4 regions of the Burkholderia savannae genome follow, and region 4 is predicted to be linked to each of the others. Evidence: predicted binding sites of a transcription regulator. Region 4 holds the regulator's gene; each other region holds the start of a gene.
What was found. Region 4 encodes HrcA, which represses chaperone genes, less so after heat shock. Its sites were predicted from a motif close to TTAGCACTCNNNNNNNNNGAGTGCTAA; they were not measured.
Positions count from the first base shown of each region.

Region 1: the regulator HrcA is predicted to act here: its motif matches at 3,270-3,296, upstream of groES (co-chaperone GroES).
Region 2: the regulator HrcA is predicted to act here: its motif matches at 3,047-3,073, upstream of rpoH (RNA polymerase sigma factor RpoH).
Region 3: the regulator HrcA is predicted to act here: its motif matches at 3,102-3,128, upstream of WS78_RS27600 (co-chaperone GroES).

Region 1 covers NZ_CP013417.1:729,703-734,574, reverse strand. Annotated here, with positions in the region: gene WS78_RS03695 (hydroxymethylpyrimidine/phosphomethylpyrimidine kinase) at 1-756, shown strand, start outside; gene groL (chaperonin GroEL) at 1,213-2,853, opposite strand; gene groES (co-chaperone GroES) at 2,901-3,194, opposite strand; gene WS78_RS03680 (hypothetical protein) at 3,837-4,872, opposite strand, start outside.
Region 2 covers NZ_CP013417.1:3,468,068-3,472,939, forward strand. Annotated here, with positions in the region: gene leuA (2-isopropylmalate synthase) at 1-1,413, shown strand, start outside; gene WS78_RS17025 (nuclear transport factor 2 family protein) at 1,773-2,159, opposite strand; gene WS78_RS17030 (acyloxyacyl hydrolase) at 2,201-2,770, opposite strand; gene rpoH (RNA polymerase sigma factor RpoH) at 3,135-4,070, shown strand; gene cydP (cytochrome oxidase putative small subunit CydP) at 4,412-4,696, shown strand; gene WS78_RS17050 (cytochrome ubiquinol oxidase subunit I) at 4,686-4,872, shown strand, end outside.
Region 3 covers NZ_CP013418.1:1,467,357-1,472,228, forward strand. Annotated here, with positions in the region: gene WS78_RS27590 (AraC family transcriptional regulator) at 1-769, opposite strand, end outside; gene groL (chaperonin GroEL) at 1,129-2,769, opposite strand; gene WS78_RS27600 (co-chaperone GroES) at 2,787-3,077, opposite strand; gene WS78_RS27605 (helix-turn-helix domain-containing protein) at 3,303-4,277, opposite strand; gene WS78_RS27610 (hypothetical protein) at 4,591-4,872, opposite strand, start outside.
Region 4 covers NZ_CP013417.1:570,967-575,838, reverse strand. Annotated here, with positions in the region: gene hemH (ferrochelatase) at 1-792, opposite strand, end outside; gene hrcA (heat-inducible transcriptional repressor HrcA) at 991-2,013, opposite strand; gene WS78_RS02975 (NAD kinase) at 2,214-3,119, shown strand; gene recN (DNA repair protein RecN) at 3,148-4,797, shown strand.

The DNA.
Region 1 (4,872 bases), 160 kb from region 4:
AGCATGGGCTGCCACGGCGTGTCCGTGCTGACGGGCTACACCGTGCGCGACTCCGCCGCCTGCGACGAAGTCACCGGACTCGATCCCGACACCGTCGCCGCCCAGGCTCGCATGCTGCTCGAAGACATGCCCGTTGCCGCGTTCAAGATCGGCGCGGCGACGCGGGCGGAAGTCGTGAGCGCGATCGCGGAAGTGGTCGCCGATTACGACGGCGTGCCGCTCGTCCTCGCACCGGACTTCACGCTCGACGACGAGCATGTGCTAGCCGCCGACGACCTGCGCGAATCGATCGCCGATCTGCTCGCGCCGCAAACGACGCTCCTCGTCGCCGATCAAGCGACGCTCATCGCGCTCGCGCAGCCGGACGGCGACGCCGAAGCGCCGAATCTCGACGCCGCGCTGTCGCATCTGCTCAGCCAGGGCTGCGAATACATCCTGGCGACCGAGACCGGCTCCCACCGGCTCGTCAATTCGCTGTACAGCGAGGAAGGCCAGATCCGGCAGGATTTGTGGGAGCGCACGCCGCATCGGCTGATGGGCATCACCGACACGCTCGGCGCGGCGATCGCGGCGCTGCTCGCGAACGGCCAGGAGCCGCCGGAGGCGGTACGCGAGGCGCAGGAGTATCTCTATCAGGCGGCGCGCGACGCGTTTCGGCCCGGGATGGGCGCGTACCTGCCGGATCGCTTCTTCTGGGCGCGCAGCAATGAGGACGAATCGCCCGCGCCGACCGGGGTCGGCAAGCGCGCGAACTGAAGTGGCGATGCCCGGGCGCGGCATTGGCGGCACCCGGGAGATCCGGACGGTGCCGGCGAGCGGCGGGGGCTTTTAGCTTCTGGCTTCGCCTCCCCCAGCTTCGGAGCTCGAACCCCGGATCGTTGGCGCCAGCCCTCGGACTTCGGACCTCAAACTCCGCCACCGTCGCCCGATACCGTCGCCCGATACCGTCGCCCGATACCGTCGCCCGATACCGTCGCCCGATACCGTCGCCCGATACCGTCGCCCGATACCGTCGCCCGATACCGTCGCCCGATACCGTCGCCCGATACCGTCGCCCGATACCGTCGCCCGATACCGTCGCCCGATACCGTCGCCCGATACCGTCGCCCGATACCGTCGCCCCAAACGAAAACACCCGCATCGCTGCGGGTGTTTTCGTTTGGGAGAACGCGCGTCGCCGCGCGTCCTTCGATGTAATCGGCCTCAGGCCAATTACATGTCCATGCCCATGCCGCCCATGCCGCCCGGCATGCCGCCCGGCATCGGAGCGTCTTCCTTCGGCAGTTCCGCGACGGCTGCGTCCGTCGTCAGCAGCAGGCCGGCGACCGATGCCGCGTTCTGCAGCGCGGTGCGCGTAACCTTGGTCGGATCGACGACGCCGGCTTCCACCAGGTCGCCGTACTCGCCCGTCGCTGCGTTGTAGCCATAGTTGCCTTGGCCGGCAGCAACCGCCGCGACCACGACGCTCGCTTCTTCGCCGCCGTTCGTGACGATCTGGCGCAGCGGCTCTTCCATCGCGCGCAGCACGATCTTGATGCCGGCGTTCTGGTCGGCGTTGATGCCGGTCAGAGCCGCGATCGCGGTGCGTGCGCGGATCAGCGCGACGCCGCCGCCCGGGACGATGCCTTCTTCAACGGCAGCGCGGGTTGCGTGCAGCGCGTCTTCGACACGTGCCTTCTTTTCCTTCATTTCGACTTCGGTCGCAGCGCCGACCTTGATCACCGCCACGCCGCCGGCCAGCTTCGCCACGCGCTCTTGCAGCTTTTCACGGTCGTAGTCCGACGTCGCTTCTTCGATCTGCGTGCGGATTTGCTTCACGCGCGCTTCGATGTTCACGGCTTCGCCTGCGCCGTCGATGATCGTCGTGTTTTCCTTGCCCACTTCGATGCGCTTCGCCTGGCCCAGTTCGGCCAGCGTCGCCTTCTCGAGCGTGAGGCCGGTTTCTTCCGCGACGACCTGACCGCCGGTCAGGATCGCGATGTCTTCCAGCATCGCCTTGCGACGATCGCCGAAGCCCGGCGCCTTGACCGCAACGGTCTTCAGGATGCCGCGGATGTTGTTGACGACCAGCGTCGCGAGCGCTTCGCCTTCGACGTCTTCAGCGATGATCAGCAGCGGACGGCCTGCCTTCGCGACTTGCTCGAGCACCGGCAGCAGATCGCGGATGTTCGACACCTTCTTGTCGTGCAGCAGCACGAACGGGTTGTCGAGGACGGCGACTTGCTTGTCCGGGTTGTTGATGAAGTACGGCGACAGGTAGCCGCGGTCGAATTGCATGCCTTCGACGACGTCGAGTTCGTCAGCCAGCGACTTGCCGTCTTCGACGGTGATCACGCCTTCCTTGCCGACCTTGTCCATCGCTTCAGCGATGCGATCGCCGATCGACGAATCGCTGTTCGCCGAGATCGAGCCGACCTGTGCGATTTCCTTGTTCGTCGTGCACGGCTTGCTGATCTTCTTCAGCTCTTCCACCGCTGCCGCGACAGCCTTGTCGATGCCGCGCTTCAGGTCCATCGGGTTCATGCCCGATGCGACGTACTTCATGCCTTCGCGAACGATCGATTGCGCGAGGACGGTTGCCGTCGTCGTGCCGTCGCCGGCGTTGTCGCTGGTCTTGGAAGCGACTTCCTTGACCATTTGCGCGCCCATGTTCTGGAGCTTGTCCTTCAGCTCGATTTCCTTCGCGACCGACACGCCGTCCTTGGTGACCGTCGGGCCGCCGAAGCTGCGCTCGAGCACGACGTTGCGGCCCTTCGGGCCCAGCGTGACCTTCACTGCGTTGGCGAGAATGTTCACGCCTTCGACCATCTTCGCGCGGGCGGAATCGCCGAATACGACGTCTTTAGCTGCCATCTTCTAACTCCTTGAAATCTCTGAGATTGTGATCCGTTGGTGAACGCTTACTGAGCGTTGACCACGGCCATGATGTCTTCTTCGCGCATCACCAGCAGTTCCTGGCCGTCGACCTTGACGGTTTGGCCAGCATACTTGCCGAACAGAACACGATCGCCGACCTTTACGTCGAGAGCGATCGGTGCGCCCTTGTCATCGCGCTTGCCCGGGCCGATGGCCAGAACTTCACCCTGATCCGGCTTCTCAGCGGCTGCGTCGGGAATGACGATGCCCGAGGCGGTCTTGGTTTCCTGATCCAGGCGCTTGACGATCACGCGATCGTGCAACGGACGAAGGTTCATACTCACTCCTCTCTTGATTGAGACTGAAGAACGCTGAGGGAAACTACCGGACGGCTCGCCGGCCGGCAGGAATTGTTAGCACTCTCGTGCAGCGAGTGCTAATTATATGGACGGGTTTTGACAAATTCAAGAAGTGGAATCGCGCGCGATTCGGGGACGATCCGGCGGGTGGGAAGGCCGGGAAAACGGCTGCACGGCGACATCGCGCCGCACACAAATTACAACAAAAACAAATACTTGCAAAAACATCGCGTGATGCGACGGGACGCGTCGCGCGCCGCATCGTGGATTTCCCGAGCGGATCGACGGCGCATCTGCCGCGCCGACTCGGTCGATGCGGAGCACAAAATCATCGCATACGAAATCCTTACGGCCAAGCCGATTCGCCGTGACGGCAGGTCGCGGATCTGGCGGCCAGCACGGCCAATGCCGGCGACGAACCGCCGCCGCGCCCCGCCCCGTGGCACTTCGCGACGCATCTCGCTCCGAAACGACAAGGCGGCATGGCCTCTTCGCCATGCCGCCTTGCCTCGCCTTCTAGCCAACCACCTTCCGGCCGGTTACCGCCTGCCGCTGCCCCCTATATATAGGAAGGAGAGCGAAGGCGCGTCCCGCAGCATCGCCCGGACGCGCCGCGCGCCATTACTTCGGCAGCGCGCCGGCGAGCGTCGCGATCGACGACGCGACCGGAGCGAGCGGGCTCGACGCGGGTGCCGTCGACTTCGACGACGAGACCGTCAGGTTCGGCAACGACCCCACCACCGCACCGACTGACGAACTCACCGAGTTGACGACCGTGCTCGCGGCGGCGGCGCCCGTCGACAGCAGCGAGCCGGTCGAGGCGGCCGTGCTGCCGAACGCGTTGCCGCCCGACGTCAGGACCTTCCCTGCCGAGTTCGCGCCCGAACCCATCAGGGCGGAGCCGACGCTTCCGAGTTGCGAGCCCGTCGCGACGCCCGTGCCGGCCGCCCCCGTCAGGGCTCCCGTCAACGCACTCGCGCCGCCGCCGACAGCGCCGCCGATCACAGCAGCCGGACTGCCGCCCGCGACCGTCGCGATCGCGCTTGCCGCGTTGTTCGCTGCGCTCGTCAGCGCGCCAGCCGGATTGCTGACGGGCAGCGCGCTCACGAGGCCAGCGACCGCGCCCGTAACCGGGTTGCCGTTCGCCGCTCGCGCGAGCGTGCCCGCGACGTTGTTGACAGCGCCCGTCAACACGCCCGTCGGATTGGCGACGGGCAGCGCGTTAATCAGGCCGCTCACGACGGTCGTGATCGGCGTGATCGGATTGCTGCCGATCGCGTTCGCGAGCGTACCTGCCACGTTGTTCACGACGCCCGGCAGCGGGTTGTTGGCCGCCACGCCGGCGAGCGCGCCGGCCACGTTGCTGCCCGCGCCTGCGAGCACACCCGTCACGTTGCCGACGGCCCCGGCCAATGCGCCCGCGCCGTTGCTCGCCGCGCCCGCCAATGCGCCGGCCGTGTTGCCAAGGGCGCCGGGCAGCGTGTTGCTCAGTCCACCGATCGCGCCTGCGAGCGGATTATTGCTTGCAAGCCCGGTCAACGTTCCCACGGCGTTGCTCAGTGCACCCGGCAGCGGATTGTTGTTCGCCAGATTCGTCAGCGTGCCCACCGCGTTGTTCGCGACACCGGGCAGCGGGTTGTTCGCCACCGCGTTTTGC
Region 2 (4,872 bases), 1.3 Mb from region 4:
TCGCAAACCGACTTCGATTTCGTGCGCAAGCTGATCGACGAGCGGCGCATTCCCGACGACGTGACGATCGAAGTGCTCGTGCAGTCGCGCGAGGATCTGATCGCGCGCACGTTCGATGCGCTCGAAGGCGCGCCGCGCGCGATCGTGCACCTGTACAACGCGATCTGCCCGTCGTTCCGCCGCATCGTGTTCGGAATGTCGAAGGACGACGTGAAGGCGCTGGCGGTCGAGGGCACGCGCATCATCAAGGCGCACGCGCAGGCGCGCCCCGGCACGCACTGGACGTTCCAGTACTCGCCCGAGACGTTCAGCATGACCGAGCTGTCGTTCGCGCGCGAGGTCTGCGACGCGGTCGCGCAGACTTGGCGGCCCACGCGCGATCACAAGATGATCGTGAACCTGCCCGCAACCGTCGAGGCCGCGACGCCGAACGTGTTCGCCGACCAGATCGAATGGATGGACCGCAATCTCGGCTACCGCGACAGCATCGTGCTGTCGGTGCATCCGCACAACGATCGCGGCACCGCGGTCGCGGCGGCCGAGCTCGCGCTGCTCGCGGGCGCGGACCGCATCGAGGGGTGCCTGTTCGGCAACGGCGAGCGCACGGGCAACGTCGATCTCGTCACGCTCGCGCTGAACCTCTACACGCAGGGGATCGATCCGGGGCTCGATTTCTCGGACATCGACGCGGTGCGCCGCGTCGTCGAGCGCTGCAACCAGATTCCCGTGCATCCGCGCCACCCGTACGCGGGCGACCTCGTCTTCACCGCGTTCTCCGGCTCGCATCAGGACGCGATCCGCAAGGGCCTCGCGCAGCAAAAGCCCGACGCGATCTGGGAAGTGCCGTATCTGCCGATCGATCCCGCCGATCTCGGCCGCAGCTACGACGCGGTGATCCGCGTCAACAGCCAGTCCGGCAAGGGCGGCGCGACGTACCTGCTCGAGCGCGGCATGGGCTTCGCGCCGCCGCGCCGCGTGCAGATCGAATTCAGCCATGCGGTGCAGGCGCTCGCCGACGCTTCGGGCGAAGAAGTGACGGGCGACGCGATCTGCGAGCTCTTCACGCGCGAATACCTGCGGACGATGGGCCCCGCCGCGCGCGCGGGCGCGTCGGCGAGCTGGCATGACCGCGAAATCGCGCTCGCTCGCGCGGACGACGCGCCAGGCGCGGCGCGGCAGGCCGCGGCCGCGTTCGCCGCGGCGGCGGGCGTCGCGATCGGCGTCGCGTCGTGCGAAGTCGAGCGCACCGCGAGCGGCGACACCGTGGTGTTCGTCGGCGCGAAGGTCGGCGACGCCGCGCTGCGCCACGGCGCCGGCGTGCATCGCGATCCGGTCGCGGCCGCGACGGATGCGGTCGCGAGCGCGATCAACCGCTCGGCGTGGAGCTGCGACGAGCGGCGCGCGGCCGCCTGACGCCGCGCGCAACGGCGGGCGAACGACAGGCGGACGACAGGCGGACGAACCTCGCGCGGCGCACGCCGCCGCGCGACAACCGGTGCGACGCGCGATCCGCGGCGCGCCGGCGCACGCCGGGCGGCTCACGAAACCGCACGGCGACGAAGGGCCCCGACGAGGGGCCGGAAGAACGGCCGAGAACGACGGCTGAGAAAAACGGCTGAGAAAAACGGTCGAGAAAGGACCAGGAAAGAGGCGCAAAAGCAGGCGGCGATTGCAGGCGGCAGTTGCGTGCGGGCTGGCGGACGAACGCGTGCTTCGCGCCCATGGCCCGTTCACGCCGATAGCGGGGCGAAGAAACGGCAATAAACGGGGCCTTAGCCCTCGGTCGCGCAGCGCGTCGCCTGCCATGCGAGCAGCCGCCAGCGGCCGCTTTCCTGCGTCTGAATCGCGGTGTAGGCGATCGGGAACACGAGGCCGCCGTTGTTCGTCTCCATCTCGATCAGCGCGCGCCCCGCGACGACGCACGTGGCATCGCCGACGGGCAGCACTTCCTGCGACTGGATCTCGATCTGCCGATAGCGACGGCGCCCTGCCGTGATCGCGTCGATGAACTGCTGCTTGGTCTCGCGTTTGCCGTTGGTGTGCACGTAATAGACGTTGTCGGACAGCAATGCGTCGAGCGCCTCGCCGTCGCCGTCGACCATCGCACGAAACCGGTCGCGCTCGAGCGCGCGAATCGCATCGATCACCTTTGCCGCCATCGCCATGCTCCTCGACTGCATGCGCGCGTCCGGCGCGCCGATCAGAAGTTGTATTGCACGTAGAGCTGGCTGAAATTTATACCAGGATTCGGGTCTTTGATACCCGCGTTCGACACGTGCTGTAAACGGACACCCGCTTGATACTGCTGACGATTGCCGAATTGCGCGCCGATGCCGACCATGTCGGCGAACTGGAACGACGTCGACATCGAATAGTTCTGGGAGATCGTCGGATGCGACAGGAAGCGCACGCCGGCGCCCACCTCGACGAACGGCCGCACGTAGCCCGCGCTCTTGATGAATCGTATGATCGGCGTCGCGCCGACTTCCCAGACGCTGTCGTTGATCGCGTGATCGCCGGTATAGCGCCAGTAAGACACGTGCCCCTCGGCGACGAACGCGAAGTGCCAGCCGCCGATTTCCCACCAGGTCCAGTTCGGGTCCCAGACCACGCCGATGTCGCCCTTCTTCATGTCGTGATCGGCGACGCCGCCGCCGAGCTGCAATCCCCAGCGATCCGCGAAGGCGGCCCCGGAACCGCCGGCGAGCGCCGTTGCCACTGCGATCTGCACGATGATCCGCCCCGCCCGACCGCCGTTCTTATCGTTCATCTCTTTCTCCAACTTCTCTGGTTGAATAGAGCCTCGCCGCAATTCACACGCTGGGGCTCGAGAGAACAGCATCTTATGGTAAAGGACTTTTTCGATCGGCACCGTCTGACGAAATGGTTTTCTGCCGAATTGACAAGAATCAGGAACCTTTACCTGAAATGCCCGTAAAACAAACACTTACGGACAGCGGGCGCGGGCAGTGCCGCAGAAAGAGCTATCGCCCCCTCAAAAGCGATAGCAATTCGGGAACTCCGACGACCCTGTTCCTTCTAAGGATTAGCACTCCGCTAGATGGAGTGCTAAGATTCATCGAGGAATCGCCCCGGCAATGGGGCTCGTCCCTGATTCCAAAGGAGTTTTCTACGTGAGCAACGCATTGACCCTTCCGAACACTTTGCGCCCGGCGTCCGCTAAGGCCGCATCGGCAGGCTCGCTGGCGCTCGCATCCCACTCGATGCTGCCCGGCCAGCTGGGCAACATCGACGCCTATATTCAGGCCGTGAACCGGATTCCGCTGCTGACGGCGGAGGAAGAGCGTCAGTACGCGACCGAATACCACGAGGACAACAACCTCGACGCCGCGCGCCGGCTCGTGCTGTCGCACCTGCGGCTCGTCGTGTCGATCGCGCGCAACTATCTCGGCTACGGCCTGCCGCACGGCGACCTGATCCAGGAAGGCAACATCGGCCTGATGAAGGCGGTCAAGCGTTTCGATCCCGCCCAGAACGTGCGCCTCGTGTCGTACGCGATCCACTGGATCAAGGCCGAGATTCACGAATACATCCTGCGCAACTGGCGCACGGTGAAGGTCGCGACGACGAAGGCGCAGCGCAAGCTGTTCTTCAACCTGCGCAGCCACAAGAAGGGCACGCAGGCGTTCACGCCGGAGGAAATCGACGGCCTCGCGCAGGAGCTGAACGTCAAGCGCGAGGAAGTAGCCGAGATGGAAACCCGCCTGTCGGGCGGCGACGTCGCGCTCGAGGGCCAGATCGACGACGGCGAGGAGTCGTACGCGCCGATCGCCTATCTCGCCGATTCGCACAACGAGCCGACCGCCGTGCTCGCCGCGCGTCAGCGCGACATGCTGCAGACGGACGGCATCGCGCGCGCGCTCGAATCGCTCGACGCGCGCAGCCGCCGGATCATCGAGGCGCGCTGGCTGAACGTCGACGACGACGGCTCGGGCGGCTCGACGCTGCACGACCTCGCCGCCGAATTCGGCGTATCGGCGGAGCGCATCCGCCAGATCGAAGCGAGCGCGATGAAGAAGATGCGCACGGCGCTCGCCGCGTACGCGTAAGCGCGCTCAAACCCGAACATCCGGCCCGCCGCGGCCGCGCCGAAACGAAAAAGCCCGCTGTCCGACGACAGCGGGCTTTTTTGTGTGCCGCGAAACCGTGCGCGACGCGCGCATGCTTGACCAACATTATGAAAAATTTCATCCGGCGCATCGCGATTCGCGCAGATCTTGAGCCAGCTCAAGTTTCTGCGATCGCTTCGCGACGGAGTGCCGCAGCGCGGCACTAAGGGTTTTCCGGGACGCCTCCTACAATTGGGAGGACCGGCCAACAGATGCAGCGCGTATGCGAAACGCGTCACGAGACCGGCCAGTTTTGCGCCAACCGCGTTATCCCGGACATCATGGCTTTGACTCTCGTCAACAAAAAGGCGTCGCCCCACGACACGCCGCCCGCCCCTCGGGCGGGCTGGCGCGCTCGGGTCGCCGCCTGGGCCCGTGGCCCGACCCTCGCGCGCGACCTCTCGATCGTGCTGCTCTTCAAGCTGATCCTGCTCGTCGCGCTCAAGTACGCATTCTTCAACCATCCGCAGGCCGAGCACATGTCGTTGCCGCCTGCCGTCGTCGCAGCAAAGCTGCTGTCGGCGACGCCATACGCACCCACTCAGGGAGACCGCCATGATAAGTAGCGAAGTCGTCGATCTGTCGCGTCTGCAGTTCGGCATCACAGCGCTCTACCATTTCCTCTTCGTCCCGCTCACGCTCGGCATGTCCTGGCTGCTCGTCATCATGGAGTCCGTCTACGTGATGACCGGCAAGCAGGTCTACAAGGACATGACGCAGTTCTGGGGCAAGCTCTTCGGGA
Region 3 (4,872 bases), on a different replicon from region 4:
TGACGAATTGGGCGGGCGGCTGGCCGCACGCATCGACGAAGCGCTTGAAGAACGTCGCACGCGACATGTGCGCGAACGACGCCATCGCGTCGGTCGTCCATGGGTCGCCGGGCCGATCGATGACGGCCGCGATCAGGCTCGCGAACTCGGCGCGGCGCATCAGCGGCGCGAGGCCGCTCGCGAGCGAATCGTCGTCCACCGCGTCGCGCACCGCGTAGAAGAACAGCAGCTCGGTCAGCCGCGCGATGAGCGGCGACGGCTCGTCGAACGAGCCGGGCTTCGCCGCCTCCGCGCGAATCAGCCCGACGATCGCATGAATCTGCGCGGCCGCCGCGCTGGCGCGCCGGACCACGAGGCAATCGGGCAGGTACGATGCGATCCAGTCGCTCGAGCCGCTGCGGAACGCGAGAAAGCCGCATGCGAGGCCGACCGCGTCGGGCGCGCCGGGGTCGAAGCGCTGCATCGCCGGCTGCGCCGCGCGCGCGGCGTCGCGCGCGCGAACGGGCGGCTTCGCGCCGGATGTCAGCGCATGCGGGACGTCGCGCATCAGGAATGCCGCGTCGCCTTCGGCGAGCGGCACGCTCGCGCGGCCGTCGAAAAAGTGCAGCCGGCAGCGGCCGCTCAGCACGACGTGGAAGCTCGCCTTCGCGCGCCCGGCCGTCGACGCGCGCCAGCCGTCGCCGCAATACTGGCCGACATGAAAGATCGAGCCGACGGGCTCGAGGCTCGACAGCAGCCAGTGAATGATCTTGTCTGTGTGCGCCCGCATGCGTCGCGTCCCCGGTCGTGTCGTGTTGGTCGAATGCGATGGTAATCGCATTAATTCGTGCGCGTTACGTTAGCGGCATCGCGCCGGCAGACAAACCAACGTTTTGTCGGACGCTTATGAGCGCGAGAAATAAACGCGATGCGACAGGCGTCGAACAGTCGGTTCGACGCCTGTCGCGTGGCGAGCGCTCGGTTCGGTCGACCATGTTTCGCTTCATGCGTCGCGTGCTCCGCTTCGCGTTCGACGTCACGCGCGAAGGATTGCGGCATCGCGTCGCACCGGGCGCGCGCCGCACGCGCCGCCGAGGCACGCGGCCCGTCGAGCCGCGCACCTCGCGCGTCGCGCGTCGCGCGATTCGCTCAGAAGTCGAAGCCCGGACCGCCCGCGCCCGGCACGCCGGCCGGCGCGGCGGGCGGCGCATCCTTCGGCGCTTCGTGGACGGTCGCATCGGTCGTGAGCAGCAGGCCCGCGACCGACGCCGCGTTTTGCAGCGCGGTGCGCGTGACCTTCGTCGGATCGAGCACGCCCGATTCGACGAGATCGCCGTATTCGCCGGTCGCCGCGTTGTAGCCGTAGTTGCCCTTGCCGGCCGCGACCGTCGCGACGACGACGCTCGCCTCCTCGCCCGCGTTCGCGACGATCTGGCGCAACGGCTCCTCGAGCGCGCGCAACACGATGCTGATGCCGGCCTTCTGATCGGCGTTCGCGGCCGCGAGGTCCGCGATCGCCTGCTTCACGCGAATCAGCGCGACGCCGCCGCCCGGCACGATGCCTTCCTCCACGGCCGCGCGCGTCGCATGCAGCGCGTCGTCGACGCGGTCCTTCTTCTCCTTCACTTCGATTTCGGTCGCGCCGCCGACCTTGATCACCGCGACGCCGCCCGCGAGCTTCGCGACGCGCTCCTGCAGCTTCTCGCGATCGTAGTCGGACGTCGCATCGGCGATCTGCGCGCGAATCTGCTTCACGCGCGCCTCGATGTTCGCCTTCTCGCCCGCGCCGTCGATGAGCGTCGTGTTTTCCTTGCCCACCTCGATGCGCTTCGCGCGGCCGAGCTCCTGCAGCGTCGCCTTTTCGAGCGTGAGGCCGGTTTCCTCGGCGATCACCTGGCCGCCCGTCAGGATCGCGATGTCCTCGAGCAGCGCCTTGCGGCGATCGCCGAAGCCGGGCGCCTTCACCGCGACGGTCTTCAGGATGCCGCGGATGTTGTTGACGACGAGCGTCGCGAGCGCCTCGCCCTCGATATCCTCGGCGACGATGAGAAGCGGCCGGCCCGCCTTCGCGACCTGCTCGAGCACCGGCAGCAGATCGCGGATGTTCGAGATCTTCTTGTCGTGCAGCAGGATGAACGGCTCGTCGAGCACCGCGAGCTGGCGGTCGGGATTGTTGATGAAGTACGGCGACAGGTAGCCGCGATCGAACTGCAGCCCTTCGACGACGTCGAGCTCGTCGGCGAGCGACTTGCCGTCCTCGACGGTGATCACGCCCTCCTTGCCGACGCGGTCGATCGCCTCGGCGATGCGCTGGCCGATCGATTCCTCGCCGTTCGCCGAGATCGTCGCGACCTGCGCGATTTCCTTGCTCGTCGTCGTCGGCTTGCTGATCTTCTTCAGCTCCTCGACCGCGGCGGCAACGGCCTTGTCGATGCCGCGCTTCAGATCGAGCGGATTCAGGCCCGCCGCGACGTACTTTTGCCCTTCGCGAACGATCGCCTGCGCGAGCACGGTGGCCGTCGTCGTGCCGTCGCCCGCCGCGTCGCTCGTCTTCGACGCGACTTCCTTCACGAGCTGCGCGCCGATGTTCTGCACCTTGTCGGCGAGCTCGATCTCCTTCGCAACCGATACGCCGTCCTTCGTGACGACGGGTGCGCCGAAGCTGCGCTCGAGCACGACGTTGCGGCCTTTCGGGCCGAGCGTGACTTTCACCGCGTTCGCGAGCAGATTGACGCCTTCGACGAGCCTCGTGCGCGCGCCGTCGTGAAAAATGATTTCTTTCGCTGCCATGATTCGATGCTCCCCGCTCAGGAATGGACGACTGCGACGATCTCTTCTTCGCGCAGCACCAGCAATTCGTTGCCGTCGACCTTCACGGGCTGCCCCGCGTACTTGCCGAACAGCACGCGCTCGCCGACCTTCACGTCGGGCTCGATGCGCTTGCCGTCGGCGTCGCGCCGGCCGGGGCCGACCGCGAGGATCTCGCCCTGGTCGGGCTTTTCGGCCGCGCTGTCGGGAATCACGATGCCCGACGCGGTCTTGGTTTCCTGATCGAGTCGCTTGACGATGACGCGATCGTGTAGCGGACGTAGGCTCATTCTCACGTTTCCTTTATCGAAGTTCTCGCACTCGAGTTCAATGAGTGCCAACCGGAACCCGAGTATAGAAACGTGTCGCCGATCGCTCCAATAACGGATTCGCAAAAACTTATCGATGGATGGCATTAGCGGCGGCAGGCCGGATCGGCGGCCGGGATCGCACAGCGATCGGCCCTGTTTCATTTCGCAGCGGCGCCGCCGCCGGCCCGCGCCGGCAGCGCGGCGTCACCGATGCAGCCGTTGCCCGGCCCGCTCCAGCGTCTCGCTCGGCGTATGACCGAATTCGGCCTTGAAGATCCGGCTGAAATATTTTTCGTCGCGAAAGCCGTGGCGCCATGCGATCGTCGCGATCGACTCCCGGACGTACGCCGGATCGGCGAGCTTGCGATAGGCCGATTCGAGACGCTTGCGCTGTATCTGCCGCATCACGCCACCATGCGGCTCGAACAACTGATAGAGCTTCGATCGCGAAAGACCGACCTGCTTGCAGATCAGATCAGGCGTCAGCTCGAGGCTCGACAGGTTCGCATCGATGTAGTTTTTCACGCGTTGCTGCAACGCGCTTTCGATGGCCGCGTTGGCCTGCTCGAACAGATCCGGGCTGCGCGCCGCGCAAGCGCTTGCGAGATGCAGCGCCGCCTGGACGACGGGACCGATGTCGTCGGCGTTCAAACGCGGCAGGTTCGCGACCAGCGAACGCAGGTGATCGGCGAGCAGTTGACCGACTCCCTGCTTCAGCGATTTCCCGTGCAGCCATTCGGCCGTTACCGGCAGCAACGATCGGGGTATCGCCATCCAAACGACGTTGCCCGTCGTGATCTCCGATTCGAACGGCTGGGTTGCGTCGATCACGTACAGTTCATTGCGTTGCTTGAACGATGGTTCCGGTCCGCTTAGCCAAACGAACCCGGCATCGAGATGAATCGTGAACTGGTAAAGATCCAGCCCGCGCGCGGCAATCTGGCGAGAGGATCTATCGGCCTTGATCACGGCTCGCCGCGACGGATGCAACCAGGTATGCCAGCCGATCGACAGCGGCCCCACCGTGGCGCCGCTCGATTCCCAATCGAACGGCACGCCGGCGCTGTCGACGATCGAATACTGGCAGCTGCCGCCTGCCGCCCACGCGTCGAATCTGTCACGCGCCGGAATCTCCAGCGTCGTGCAGCGGTAAATACCGATGCCGGGTGCTTTGTCCAAGTGGCCCCCGATCCGCGTGAATCGGCCAGCGCCTTTGCCGGCCGGGCAAAGGGCGATATTCCGAACATGGCCGGGAATCTCCGGCTCATCGGCCTATCGGCAACGCGAATGAGTGTAAGCGATGCGAAGAACGCACACCAGCTTCGAATCGCCGTGACGACGGCGCCCGCGTGGCCCCGTCCCGTTCTTCGACGAACAAGGTCCGCCGCGGAAACGGCGTGATGCGCTTTTGCGCGAATTTCATTCGTGGCACACGCAAGGGACGGCGAGTCATACCCGCTCTGCGACGTATGCCGGGCGCAAGGCCGCGATGCTATTTTCCGGAAATATAGTAATTTGAAACGACCCCCTTCTTGAAGGTGACCGACAACGACTTCCGTGCATCCCTGGAATAAATCTTGTCGAACACGCCCTGGTTCGCGGTGCCGACTGCATTGCCCGTCACGCCACTCGTTCCGGGCTTCGGGATCGAACCCCACAGATAATCGACGGCATGGCTGACCTGATTATCACCGGGGTTGAAATCGTAATCCCAGCTCTCCCCTCCATCGCTGTACATCATCTTGCGATCCGGATTGCCGTACAGCGTCCGCAC
Region 4 (4,872 bases):
CTGCAGCCACTCGGCCTTGCCGAAGCGCGACTGGAACGTGACCCGGCACTCGAACGTCGTCAGGCCGAGCGCGGACATCAGCAGCGCGGCCGTCTGCTGGCATTGATCGTGGTACGGATCGCCGAGATCGAGCGTGCGCTTCGGCACGCCGTGAAAGCTCAGCACGAGCTTGTCGCCCGAATCGAACGCGGGCCGGCCGTGCACCGCCCAATAGTGGCGAACCTGCTCGGCAAGCGCGTGAATGTAGGCCGGATGGTCGGCGTAGTGGCGCACGGTGCGAATCTCGGGCTGGTTGCGCATCCGGCCGAGCGCGGCGAACGCCGCGTCAAACGCGGTGGCCGTCGTCGACGCCGAATATTGCGGGTACATCGGCAGCAGCAGCACGCGCTCGGCGCCCGCGCGCTTGAGCTGCGCGAGCACGTCGGCGATGCTCGGCGTGCCGTAGCGCATCGCGTACTCGACGATCACCCGGTAGCCGTTCGCCGCGAAGAGCGGCCGCACGCTCTCGACCTGGCGCTCCGTATGCACGCGCAGCGGCGAGCCTTCGGACAGCCAGACGGCCGCGTACTTCTTCGCGGACGCGCGGCTGCGCAGCGGCAGGATCAGCGTGCGCAGGAGAGCCTGCCAGACGAGCTGCGGGATCTCGACGACCCGCGGATCGGACAGGAATTGCGCGAGATAGCGGCGCACCGCGCGCGGCGTCGGCTCGTCGGGCGTGCCGAGATTGACGAGCAGCACGGCGACGCGGTGGGCGGCCGACGCGTGCGACGGCGGTTCGAGGTCAAAACGCATGGAAAGAGCGTGCCTGGGCACCGAATCGAACGACACTCATTATAGCGGGGCGGCCCGGGGCCACCAGTCGGCCGTCCGGCCGATTGCACGGCGAGCGGCGCGCCGGCACGATGGCGGTGACGGATTCGAGCGAGGGGAAAACGGCGTCGGATGCCGAAAAAGTATGATGAAACGGCGATGAAACGCGGACGGAACCGGTTACTGCTGGCTGAGCGTCATCGACAGGAGGCGCGCGGTGATGTCGACGATCGGAATCACGCGGTTGTAGGCCATCCGCGTCGGGCCGATCACGCCGAGCGTGCCGACGATCTTGCCGTTGACCTCGTACGGCGCCGTCACGACGCTCATCTCGTCGATCGGCACGAGCGTCGATTCGCCGCCGATGAAGATCTGCACGCCCTGCGCGTGGCTCGACACGTCGAGCAGTTGCAGCAGGCTCGTCTTCTGGTCGAATACGTCGAACAGCTTGCGCAGCCGCGCCATGTCGGACGACAGATCCGCCACTTCGAGCAGGTTGCGCTCGCCGGAAATCAGCACGGTTTCCTCGTCGTCGGCCTCCTCGGTGCTCGCCGTGACGGCCGCGTGCATCAGCGCCGTCATGTCGCCGCGCAGCTCGTCGATTTCCTCGCGCAGCCGGCGGCGCACCTCGTCGAACGACAGGCCGGCGAAGTGCGCGTTGATGTAGTTCGACGCCTCGGTGAGCTGCGCGGGCGTGTAGTCGCGCTGCGTCGCGATCATGCGGTTCTGCACGTCGCCTTCGGGCGTCACGATGATGAGGAGTATCCGCTTGTCCGACAGGCGCAGGAATTCGATCTGCTTGAACACGTGGCTGCGGCGCGGCGTCAGCACGACGCCCGCGAACTGCGACAGGTTCGACAACACGCTCGCCGCGGCCGCGACGACCTTCTGCTGCGGCTCGCCCGCCTGCAGCGTGGTCTGCACGAGCCGCGTGACGGCGTCGGCATCGATCGGCGACTCGACGGTCAGCATCGTGTCGACGAACAGGCGATAGCCGCGCGGCGTCGGCACGCGCCCCGCCGACGTGTGAGGGCTCGACACGAGGCCGAGCTCCTCCAGGTCGGACATCACGTTGCGGATCGTCGCCGGGCTCAGCTCGAGCCCGGAATAACGAGACAACGTGCGCGATCCGACCGGCTGACCGTCGGCGATATACCGCTCGATCAGGGTCTTGAGGAGGGTTCGTGCGCGTGGATCTAGCATGACGGAAAATTTTAGCGCAACCGGGCGGCGCCCGCGAGCATCCCGTGCGCGCCGCCCGCTTGCCCCGCTTGCCCCGCTTGCCCCGCTTGCACCCGCTTGCACCCGCTTGCGACCGGCTTGCGACCGCCCTTGGCCCGTTTTGCCGCCCCCCGGGCCGGCGAGCGGTTCTTTTCGTCATCGAGCTATGGTGTAATGCCGGCATGAAAATCGGCCACCAATTCCATACCGTCGCGCTCGTCGGACGCAGCAACACGCCCGGCATCGCCGAGCCGCTCGTGTCGCTGGCCGCGTGCATCGCGAAGCGCGGCTTCGAAGTCGTGTTCGAGGCGGACACGGCGCAGGCGATCGGCAGCGCGGGCTACCCGGCGCTCACGCCCGCCGAGATCGGCGCGCGCGCCGACGTCGCGGTCGTGCTGGGCGGCGACGGCACGATGCTCGGCATCGGCCGCCAGCTCGCGCCGTACAAGACGCCGCTCATCGGCATCAACCACGGCCGGCTCGGCTTCATCACCGACATCCCGGCGTCCGACATGCAGGAAGTCGTGCCGATGATGCTCGCGGGCAGCTACGAGCGCGAGGAACGCACGCTGCTCGAGTCGAGGATCGTGCGCAGCGGTGAGCCGATCTACCACGCGCTCGCGTTCAACGACGTCGTCGTCAACCGCAGCGGCTTCTCCGGCATGGCCGAGCTGCGCGTGTCGGTCGACGGCCGGTTCATGTACAACCAGCGCTCGGACGGCCTCATCGTCGCGACGCCGACGGGCTCGACCGCATACGCGCTGTCGTCGCAGGGGCCGATCCTGCATCCGCAGCTGCAGGGGATCGTACTGGTGCCGATCGCGCCGCACGCGCTGTCGAACCGGCCGATCGTGCTGCCGGACGATTCGAAGATCGCGATCCAGATCATCGGCGGGCGCGACGTGAACGTGAACTTCGACATGCAATCGTTCACCGCACTCGAGCTGAACGACACGATCGAGGTGCGCCGCTCGAAGCACACGGTGCCGTTCCTGCATCCCGTCGGCTACAGCTACTACGCGACGCTGCGCAAGAAGCTGCACTGGAACGAACACCCGTCGAGCGAAGAAGAAGACGACGACGCATAAGTCCTGACGCCATCCTCCGACGACACCCATGCTCCGCCACCTCTCGATCCGCGACTTCGTCATCGTCGCCGCGCTCGATCTCGAATTCGACAGCGGCTTCACAGTTTTCTCAGGCGAAACGGGCGCCGGCAAATCGATCCTGATCGACGCGCTCGCGCTCGCGCTCGGCGAGCGCGCCGACGCGAGCGTCGTGCGCACCGGCAGCAGCCGCGCCGACATCAGCGCCGAATTCACGCCGCACGACCGCGTCGTGCGCTGGCTCGACGAGCACGCGTTCGACGCCGACGACACGGTAATGCTGCGGCGCGTCGTCGACGCGGGCGGCCGCTCGCGCGCGTTCATCAACGGCACGAGCGCGACGCTCGCGCAGCTGCGCGAAGTGGGCGAGATGCTCGTCGACATACACGGCCAGCACGCGCATCAGTTGCTGATGCGCGCCGACGCGCAGCGCGAGCTGTTCGACACGCACTCGGGGCTCGTCGCCGACGCAGGCGCGGTCGCGCGCGGCTACCGCGCGTGGCACGACGCGACGCAGGCGATCGACGCCGCGCAAGCGCACGAGCGCGAGCGCCAGCTCGAGCGCGAAAAGCTCGCGTGGCAGCTCGCCGAGCTCGACAAGCTCGCGCCGCAGCCGGGCGAATGGGCCGAGATCAGCGCCGAACACAAGCGCCTCACGCATTCGGCGAACCTGATCGACGGCGTGCAGGGCGCGCTCGACGCGATCTCCGAATCGGACGACGCGATGCTCACGCAACTGGGCGCGATCGTATCGAAGCTCAGAAGCCTCGCCGAGTACGATCCCGCGCTCAACGACGCGCTCGCGTCGCTCGAGCCGGCCGAGATCCAGTTGCAGGAGGCGTCGTACTCGCTGTCGCACTATGCGCAGCGGCTCGACCTCGATCCGGATCGGCTCGCGCAGGTCGAAACGCGGCTCGACGCGCTGCACTCGACCGCGCGCAAGTTCCGGCTGCCGCCCGAGACGCTGCACGACGAGCACGAAGCGCGCCGCGCGCAGCTCGCCGAGCTCGACGCCGCCGCCGATCTGAGCGCGCTGCAGGCGATCGCCGACAAGGCGAAGGAAGCGTATCTCGCTGACGCGAGGAAGCTGTCGAAGGCGCGCGCGCAGGCCGCGAAGGCGCTCGGCGCGGCGGTGACGACGGGCATGCAGGAGTTGTCGATGGCGGGCGGGAGCTTCGAGGTCGCGCTCGTGCCGCTCGCCGAAGGCGGCGCGCACGGGCTCGAGCAGGTCGAGTTCCGCGTCGCGGGCCACGCGGGCGTGCCGCTGCGGCCGCTCGCGAAGGTCGCGTCGGGCGGCGAGCTCGCGCGGATCAGCTTGGCGCTCGCGGTGATCGCGAGCGCGGCGAGCCCGACGCCGACGCTCATCTTCGACGAAGTCGACACGGGCATCGGCGGCGGCGTCGCCGAGGTGGTCGGGCGGCTGCTGCATCAGCTCGGGCAGATGCGGCAGGTGCTGTGCGTCACGCACCTGCCGCAGGTCGCGGCGCGCGGCGACCAGCATTTCCAGGTCGCGAAGGGACAGGACGGCGCAGGCGGCACCGTGTCGACGGTCGTGCCGCTCGACCGTGCGAACCGGATCGAGGAAGTCGCGCGGATGCTCGGCGGCCTCGAGATCACCGCGACGACGCGCAAGCACGCAAAGGAGATGCTGACCGCGTGACGCGGCGGCATGCATGCCGGCCGCGACGGAACCCGCGCGGCGCGGCTGCGGTCGCGGTCGCGGTCGCGGTTGGCG